2 regions of the Cellulosimicrobium sp. NPDC057862 genome follow, and region 2 is predicted to be linked to the other one. Evidence: riboswitches for the same ligand, from Rfam matches in the RefSeq annotation. Region 2 holds a riboswitch; the other holds the start of a gene.
What was found. A riboswitch is a leader RNA that binds a small molecule or an ion and turns the genes downstream of it on or off. The one in region 2 is predicted to bind S-adenosylmethionine.

Region 1: linked by a shared signal. The riboswitch ahead of ACFVN3_RS02090 (methylenetetrahydrofolate reductase) and the one ahead of ACFVN3_RS04845 (aminotransferase class V-fold PLP-dependent enzyme) in region 2 are both predicted to bind S-adenosylmethionine.

Annotation. Positions count from the first base shown of each region.
Region 1 covers NZ_JBHVMH010000001.1:496,605-501,026, reverse strand. The annotation lists gene metE (5-methyltetrahydropteroyltriglutamate--homocysteine S-methyltransferase) at 1-1,698, opposite strand, end outside; gene ACFVN3_RS02090 (methylenetetrahydrofolate reductase) at 1,731-2,795, opposite strand; SAM riboswitch class I at 2,890-2,992, opposite strand; gene ACFVN3_RS02085 (hypothetical protein) at 3,130-3,393, shown strand; gene ACFVN3_RS02080 (cation acetate symporter) at 3,463-4,422, opposite strand, start outside.
Region 2 covers NZ_JBHVMH010000002.1:488,882-493,303, reverse strand. The annotation lists gene ACFVN3_RS04865 (class I SAM-dependent methyltransferase) at 1-167, opposite strand, end outside; gene ACFVN3_RS04860 (O-succinylhomoserine sulfhydrylase) at 316-1,566, opposite strand; gene ACFVN3_RS04855 (rhodanese-like domain-containing protein) at 1,563-2,054, opposite strand; SAM riboswitch class I at 2,062-2,168, opposite strand; gene ACFVN3_RS04850 (hypothetical protein) at 2,361-2,885, shown strand; SAM riboswitch class IV at 2,931-3,046, shown strand; gene ACFVN3_RS04845 (aminotransferase class V-fold PLP-dependent enzyme) at 3,082-4,422, shown strand, end outside.

The DNA of each region.
Region 1 (4,422 bases), on a different contig from region 2:
CGCGAAGTACTGCACCATGTCGTTGCGCTCGGGCTCGCCGTGCACGAGCACGTCGAGGCCCAGCTCCTCCTGGAGCGCGACGACGCGCGCGATCTCCTCGCGCATCGCGACCGTGTAGTCCGCGTCGGAGAGGTCGCCCCTGGTCCACTGCGCGCGGGCGCGGCGGATCTCCGGCGTCTGCGGGAACGACCCGATGGTCGTCGTCGGCAGCGGCGGCAGGTCCAGGCGCTCCTGCTGCGCGGCCGCGCGCTCCGCGTAGTCGCCGCGGGCGAAGTCCGCGTCGGTCAGCGCGGCCGCGCGCTCGCGCACCGCGGGCACGACGACGCCGCTCGCCTCCGCGCGCGACGCCACCGCCGCGCGGGACGCCTCGATCTCCGTCGCGACGGCGTCGCGACCCTCGGTGAGCGCGCGGGCGAGCGTCGAGACCTCGCCGACCTTCTGGTCCGCGAACGCGAGCCAGTCGCGCAGGCGCGGGTCGAGCGTCGTGCCGGTCGCCGTGCCGGGCTCCGCGAACGTCTCGTCCTCGACGTCGTGCGGCACGTGCAGCAGCGACGTCGACGTGCCGACGGCGACTGCGCCGAGACCCGTCCCGGGCCGGTACGCCTCGACAAGGTCGAGCTTCGCGGCCAGGTCGGCCCGCCACACGTTGTGTCCGTCGATCACGCCGAGGACGAGGGTCTTCGCGTCGAGCCCGAGGGGCAGACCGTCGGGAAGGTCGGCCGCGACGCCGTCGAGCGCGATCGCCTCGACGGCGGTGCTCGCGAGCACCGCCAGGAAGTCGTGGTACGAGCCGTCGGGACCGGGCGATGTCTCGAGCCGGCCGTACGGGGCGGCGACGAGGATCGCGGGCCGCTGGCCCTGTGCCGAACCCGGGGTTGCGGCCGGGTTCGGCACCGAGTCCGGCGAAGACCCCGGGTTCGGCACGGATCGGAGATCCGTCGCGAGCGCGCGGTATGCCCTTTCGACCGCTTCGGTGAGCTCCTCGGCGTTCGCAGGGTCGGTGACGAGGATCGGCTCGTCGAGCTGCACCCACGGCGCGCCGGCCGCAGCGAGCGCGCGGAGCAGGTCGGCGTAGGCGGCGACGACGTCGTCGAGCCGGTCGAGCGGCGAGTAGCCCGCGGGGGCGTCGTCAGCCGCCTTGGAGAGCGCGAGGAACGTCACCGGCCCGACGACGACGGGCCGCGTCACGACGCCGGCCTCCTTCGCCTCGACGAACTCGCGCACGACGCGGTCGTCGACGAACCGGATCGGGGTGTCCGGGCCGATCTCGGGGACGAGGTAGTGATAGTTCGTGTCGAACCACTTGGTCATCTCGAGCGGGGCGTCGTCACCGTGACCGCGCGCCACGGTGAAGTAGCCCGCGAGGTCGAGGCGGCCCGCGTCGTCGGTGAGCGACGCGAACCGCGCCGGGACGGCCCCGAGGGAGGCGGCGACGTCGAGCACCTGGTCGTAGAAGGAGAACGAGCCGGGGACCGAGGCATCGTCGGCGCCGAGGCCGAGGTCCACGAGCCGACGCACGGTCGTGAGGCGCAGCTCGCGGGCCGTGGCCTCGAGCTCCTCGGCCGACGTCTTGCCGGCCCAGAACGCCTCGACGGCCTTCTTGAGCTCGCGGCGGCGCCCGATGCGCGGGTAGCCGAGCACGGTGCCGGCGGGGAAACCGACGTGATTCTGGGTAGGGGAGGGTACGGAAGTGGCCATGATCGAAACCTCTTGCTGGTCCGGAGGACCGGTCAGACGGGCGTGCCGTGCGTGGCGGCGCTCGTCGTGGGCAGGGAGGTGCCGGTGACCCACGGCCCGCTGGCCAGGTCCGGGACGAGCGGGGCGGCGGCAGCGCTGGCGCTGCCCCCGGTCCCGCGCGACCCGCCGCCGAGGTGGACACCCTCGAGCAGGTCAAGAGCGGCGCGGTGCTTGTTGAACGTGTACACGTGCAGACCGGGCGTGCCCGCGTCGAGGACGCGCTGCGCGAGGTCCACGGTGTACGCGATCCCGTAGGCGTGCTGCGCCTCCGGGTCGGGCAGGGCGTCGAGCGCGTCCAGCAGGTGCTGGGGCGCGCGCACGCCCGTGAGCTCCTCGACGCGGCGGAGCCGCGCGGGCTCCGTCGTGGGCAGCAGCCCCGCGAGGATGGGGATCGTCACGCCGGCCGCGCGGGCCTCGGCGACGAAGTCGGTGTACGACGACGCGTCGTAGAAGAGCTGCGTGATCGCGAAGCTCGCGCCGGCCTGCTGCTTCTGCCACAGGCGGCGCACCTCCTGGCTCCGCGTGGTGCCGGCGGCGGGGTTGCCGTCGCAGAACGTCGCGACGGCGATCGTCAGCGGGCGCGCGGCGCCACGCAGGGCGGCCGCCGGGTCGGACGCGCAGCGCGACGCCTCGACCTCGCGGAGCAGCGCGACGAGCTCGGTCGACGACCGCACGCCGTCGGGCGCGGGCTGCCAGTCCGGCTGGTCGCGCGGCGGGTCGCCCCGCAGCGCGAGGAAGCTCCGCACGCCCTCGTCGAGGAAGTCGTTGATGACCTCCTCGACGTCCTCGCGCGACGCACCGACGCACGTGAGGTGCGCGATCGGCAGCACGGGCGTGCCCTGGAGCAGACGACCGACGACCTGGCGCGCGGTCGCGCGGTCGGTGCCCGCCGCCCCGTACGTGACGGACACGAAGTCGGGGTGCGTCGCGACGAGGCGGCGCGCCGTCTCCCAGAACTTGGGCGCCGCGTCCGGGCGGCGCGGGGGCATGAGCTCGAACGAGACCGTCGGCCGTGCCGCCCCGCCGTGGGCCTGCCCGACGGCGTCGGCGACGCTCACGACGTCGCTCCGACCGCGGTGCGTGCGTGCGCGACCGCCGTCGGGCACGGGCTGCCCGGACGGTGCGCGAAGGATGCCTCTGAGACCATTAGTCGCTCCATCGACCCTGGCGTTAGCACCTTTGTCCTCGGGAGGCTTCCGTCGGCGGGTTGCTGCGGTGTCGTCGAGCCAGGACTCTCGACCGCTCTGGATGGTTGCCACGATCCTACGGCCCATCCGGCATGCGGTCGAGGGTGACCGCCAGATGAGATGTCCGGACGCACGGCTGATCTCGCCTGCCGCCCCCTAGGGTGAGTCGCGACTCTCTGACCGACGCCGAGCACAGGAGCCCGCCGTGTACGCCACCCCGACCCGCCCCATGACCCAGGACGAGCTCGACCGGATCTGCCGGGTGTGGGCCGACTGCGGCAGCGACGACCCCACCGACCGGTGGCTCGAGCTGTGGGACGGCGGCGACGCCGACGACCACCCGGAGCAGCGCGACGCGATCGTCGCCATCGCGCGGGAGGTCGGGCTGGAGGCCGCGGTCGAGGACGGCGTGCTCCGCGTGCAGAAGACGCAGCAGCTCCACGACGAGATCGGCGCGCGCTGGATCTGACCAGGTCAGGGCTCCTGCGCTACAGGTCTCACGCTTTCTACGCTACAGATTGCAGGCTTCACACCGTCGTCAACGGCGCCGGAGCTCCGGCACGTGCAGGCGCCGCAGGAACCGGTCGGTGCGCAGCGGCGGGCCGTGCCGGTCGAGCAGCGACACGACGACGACCGTCGCCGTCGCGAGCGGGATGGTCCAGGCCGCGGGCTGGGCGAGCAGGGCGCGCACGACGCCGGCGACGCCCTCCGCCGTCGTGCCCGACGTGCCGGCCCCGTACCCCGCGGCGACGAGCGCGGACGAGGCGAGCAGCGCCGTCGCGCACAGGACGGACCCCACGACCATCCCCGCCACGGCGCCGCGCGCGGTGAGGCCGCGCCACCACACGCCGAGCAGGATCACCGGCGACAGCGCGGAGGCGGCGAACACGAACACCGTCCCGACGCTCGTCACGAGGCCCTGCGGGATGGTGACGAGCGCGAACGCGAGCGGGATGAGCGTGCACGCGACCGCCGACCACCGGAACGACCGCACGGTCCCGCCGAACAGGTCCTGGCTCACGACGCCCGCGAGCGCCACGACCAGCCCCGACGACGTGCCGAGGAACGCCGCGAACGCGCCGGCGACGACGAGGGCCGCGAGCAGCTCGCCGCCGAGCCCGGGCACGAGGCGGGTCGGGAGCGTGAGGACGACGGTGTCGGCGACGCCGGGCGCCGCGAGGTCGGGCGCGACGACCCGGGCGACGAGCCCGAGCGTGCTGGACACCATGTAGAACACGCTGATCATCACGAGCACGACGACGGTCGTGCGGCGGGCCGAGCCGCCGTCGGGCGAGGTGTAGAAGCGCACGAGGACGTGCGGCAGGCCGGTCGTGCCGAGCAGCAGCGCGAGCAGGAGCGACACGGTCGCGTACGCGTCGAGGCCGCCGGGTCCGGCGTCGTGCGGGAAGACCGCCGCAGGGTCGAAGGTGACGGTGGCGCCACCCGGCTCGAACGCGCCGCCCAGCGCCATGAGCACGAACACGAGAGGTAGCGCGAG
Region 2 (4,422 bases):
CGTGCCAGGAGGCACGCGAACGTCCCGGTGCCGCACCCGACGTCGAGCACCCGGCGCGCGCCGAGCTCGTCGACGATCGCCGCGTAGACGTCGAGGTCGGAGCGGTCCGGGTCGAGCGGGTCGTAGAGGGCGGCGAGTCGAGGGTCGTCGAAGATCGCGTCAGGCACCCTCCGACGCTAGGAGGGTCGGTGCGACCGGTCCACGTCTTTCCCACGCACACCGCACCGACCCTGCCCCCGCTGCCCGCCGACCATGCTGTTGTGGCCCGTCCCGGCGTCGGGACGGGCCACAACCACATGGTCGGCGCGAGGAGAGTCAGGCGTTGAGCGCCTGCTCCACGTCCTCGATGACGTCGAGCGGGTCTTCCAGGCCCACCGACAGGCGCACCGTCGTCTCCGCGATCCCGACGGCGGCGCGGCCCTCGGGGCCGAGCTTGCGGTGCGTGGTCGTGGCGGGGTGGGTGACGAGCGACTTGGCGTCGCCGAGGTTGTTCGAGATGTCGACGACCTGGAGCGCGTCGAGGAACGTGAACGCGCGCTTCTTCGCGGTCTCGGGGTCGGTGCCCTCCGGGACGGCGAGGTCGAACGTCACGACCGTGCCGCCGCCGCTCTGCTGCGACTGCGCGAGCTCGCGCTGCGGGTGCGACGCGAGGAACGGGTAGCGCACGCGCCCGATCCCGGGAAGCTGCTCCAGCGCCTCGGCGACCTGCGCCGCCGCGGCGTTCTGCGCGGCGACGCGCACGGGCAGCGTCTCGAGCCCCTTGAGCAGGACCCACGCGTTGAACGCCGAGAGCGACGGCCCGGTGTTCCGGATGAACGTCTGCACGGGCCCGTTGACGTACTCCTCGGTCCCGAGGATCGCGCCGCCGAGCACCCGGCCCTGGCCGTCGATGTGCTTGGTCGCCGAGTACACGACGACGTCCGCCCCGAGCTCGAGCGGCTTCTGCAGCAGCGGCGTCGCGAACACGTTGTCGAGCACGACCACTGCGCCGGCGGCGTGCGCGAGCTCGCTCACGCGCCGCGCGTCGACGATGTCCTGCATGGGGTTGGACGGCGTCTCGAAGAACACGACGTCCGCCGGCGTGGACAGCGCCTCCTCCCACTGGGAGAGCACGTGCCCGTCGACGTAGTCGGTCCGCACGCCCCACTTGGCGAAGATCTCGTCGAAGATGACGATGCTCGACCCGAACAGCGCGCGGGCCGCGACGATCCGCGACCCGGAACCCACGAGCGCGGCGAGCGACGTGAAGACCGCGGACATGCCGGACGCCGTCGCGTAGCAGGCCTCTGCGCCCTCGAGCAGGCGCAGGCGCTCCTCGAACGCGTGCACCGTCGGGTTGCCGTAGCGCGAGTAGACGAACCGGTCGAGCTCGCCCTTGAACGCGGCCTCGGCGTCGGCGGCGCGGTCGTAGGTGTAGCCCTGGGTGAGGAACAGCGCCTCGGAGGTCTCCTGGAACTCCGTGCGGTGGTGCCCGCCGCGCACGGCGAGCGTCGCGGGGCGAGCGCTCGCGGGCAGCGGCTTGCGGCCGGAGCCGCCCGGCACGCTCCCGGGCTGCGCGGCGCTCACCGGGCCGCCTCGTCGTAGGTCGTCGTGGGCAGGCCGCGGACCTTCCAGCCCTCGACGTCGCGCAGGCCCGAGAAGCCTTGGGCGCCCTCGAAGCCCTCGAGCACGTTGTACGACGGCCCGAGCCCCGCGGCCGTGGCAGCGCGCGCGGCGCCGATCGAGCGCTGGCCCGAGCGGCACAGGAACACGACGGGGCGCTCGTCGCCGGGGGTGAGGCCCGCCTCGACGAGCTGGTCCACGAAGCGCGGGTTGGGCCCGGCCGGGGTCACCCACTCGTCGAACACGACGTCGCGGTCGAGGTCCGTGGCGTCGGGCACGCCGATGGTGCGCCACTCACCCTCGGTGCGGACGTCCACGAGCACGGCGCGCTCGTCGCTCGTCAGCAGGTCCCACGCCTGCTGGGGGGTGATGTCGCCGGCGTAGCCGACGGCGGGCCGGGCATCGGGCAGTGCCGCCCCGGGTGCCGACGTCTGCTGGGACTGGTCGCTCATGAGTCCTCCTCCATCGATCGTGGCAGTAGCACCCTGCGCCCGACCGTCTCGCGACGGACCGGGGGGTTGCTGCGGCGTCGACGTGCCACGTCACTCGGCCGCTCCGGATGGTTGCTCGGGATCGTACGCCACGTGTCCGACGCGCGGAACGCCCGTCTCGCCGAGCGGCCCGCGGGCGGGGTGCCCGACGTCGGACGGTCGCGCTAGCGTGGCCGCGCGGCCGGGCGGGGGTCCCGGTGGGCAGGGGGATCGATGCGGATCGGGCGAGGACGTGCGGTGGGCGCGGCCGTGGTCGGAGGAGCGGTCGTGGTGGGTGTCGTCCTGCTGTGGACGGCGCCCGAGGGCGAGGACGCACCGCGGGCGGTGGCCGAGGTGGACGTCGTGGGGGCAGACCCCGGGCTGCCCGCCGAGCGGCCGCGGGTCGTCCAGGTCGAACCCGACGAGGACCTCGTCCCGTCTCTCCCGCCCGACAGCGCCCTCGCCGTGGAGACCGGCGAGCCGGTCGACCTGGCGGACCTCGTCGTCGGAGGGTACGAGGGCTGGTGGAGCTCGGACGGCAACGGCGAGGCGTGCGACGCCTACGCCGACGCGCACCCCGAGGTCGTGCTGGCGAGCACGCGCACCGGTGAGGTCGTCGAGGCCCACGCGAGCGGCGCGCGGCTCCAGCGTCCTCCGCAGGCGCCACCGGGAGACCCGGCCGAGTGGCCGCCCGACTCCGTCGTCGTGCTCGACGCGCGGACCGGCGAGGTGCTCGACGCGTTCGCGGTCGACGAGTCCGGGTGGCGCCTCGACCTACCCGTGGACTGCGTCCCGCCATCCGAGACGCCCTGACCACCGGTTGACACGGTGCGTCCCCCGCGCACATCCTGGGACGCAGGTCATGAGTGCCAGCGTGAAACCCCGGTTTGCTGGCCGGCAACCCTCCTCTCGCGGCGGGGTGCCCCGGGTGACGACCAGGCCGTACGCCGACCGGCGCGCGGCAAGCGCGGGGATCACGGTCCCCGGACCGCCCTCGGAGGACTGTGCCATGACTGCTCTCGCCGACGTCTCGTGTCCGACCGAGGTCGCGGAGGCCCCCGACCTCGCGGCGCTCGTCGACGCGCCCGCGCTCCTGCCCGTCGTCGGCGCGGACACGCTCGTCCCGCTCGTCGACGGCCGCAGCGTCCCGTACGCGAACCTCGACGTCGCGGCCTCGGCCCCGGCGCTTCGCTCCGTGGCGGACCGTGTGACCGAGGTGCTCCCGCTCTACGCGAGCGTGCACCGCGGCGCGGGCTACCTGTCGCAGGTCTCGACGGCGCTCTACGAGGCGTCGCGACGCACGATCGGCGCGTTCGTCGGCGCGCGCGAGGACGACGTCACGGTCGTCACGCGCAACACGACCGACTCGCTCAACCTGCTCGCGGGCTGCGTCCCGGCGAACGCGGACGGGACGCCTGGACGCGTGCTCGTCCTCGACGTCGAGCACCACGCGAACCTCCTGCCGTGGCAGCGCGCGGGCGGTGCGACGGTCCTCGCCGGCGGTGCGTCCGTCGCGGAGACGTTGTCCGGCCTGCGCACCGAGCTCGCGCGCTTCCCGTACGCCCTGGTCGCGGTGACCGGCGCGTCGAACGTCACGGGCGAGTCGCTGCCCGTCGCGGACGTCGTGCGGATCGCGCACGACGCCGGGGCGCGCGTCGTGCTCGACGGCGCCCAGCTCGTCCCGCACCGCGGGTTCTCGCTCGCCGACTCGGGCGTCGACTACGTCGCGTTCTCCGGCCACAAGACGTATGCGCCGTTCGGCGCGGGCGCGCTCGTGGGTCGTCGCGACTGGCTCGACGCGGGCACGCCCTACCTCGCCGGCGGCGGTGCGGTGCGCCAGGTCGCCGTCACGGGGACGCAGTGGCAGACGGCGCCCGCGCGTCACGAGGCCGGGTCGCCCAACGTCGTGGGTGCTGCGGCGCTCGCGGCGGCGTGCGACGCGCTCGCGGCGCTCGACCCGGCGGACCTCCACGCGCACGAGGCGACGCTGCGCGCCGCGCTCGTCGCCGGGCTGGAGGCGGTCCCGAGCGTGCGGGTCGTGCGGGTCTGGGAGGACGCCGTCGACCCGGTCGGGGTCGTCACGTTCTCCGTCGAGGGTCACGACCCCGGCCTCGTCGCCGCGTACCTCTCCGCCGAGCACGGCATCGGCGTGCGCGACGGCCGCTTCTGCGCCCACCCGCTGCTCGCGCGTCTCGGGTACGACGCGGGCGCGATCCGCGCGTCCGTCGGCGTCGGGACGACGGGTGCGGACGTCGTCCGGCTCGTCGAGGCCGTGCGGTCGTACGTGGCGCACGGTCCTGCGACGCGGTACGAGGTCGTCGACGGCTGCTGGGCCGTGGCCGACGACCCG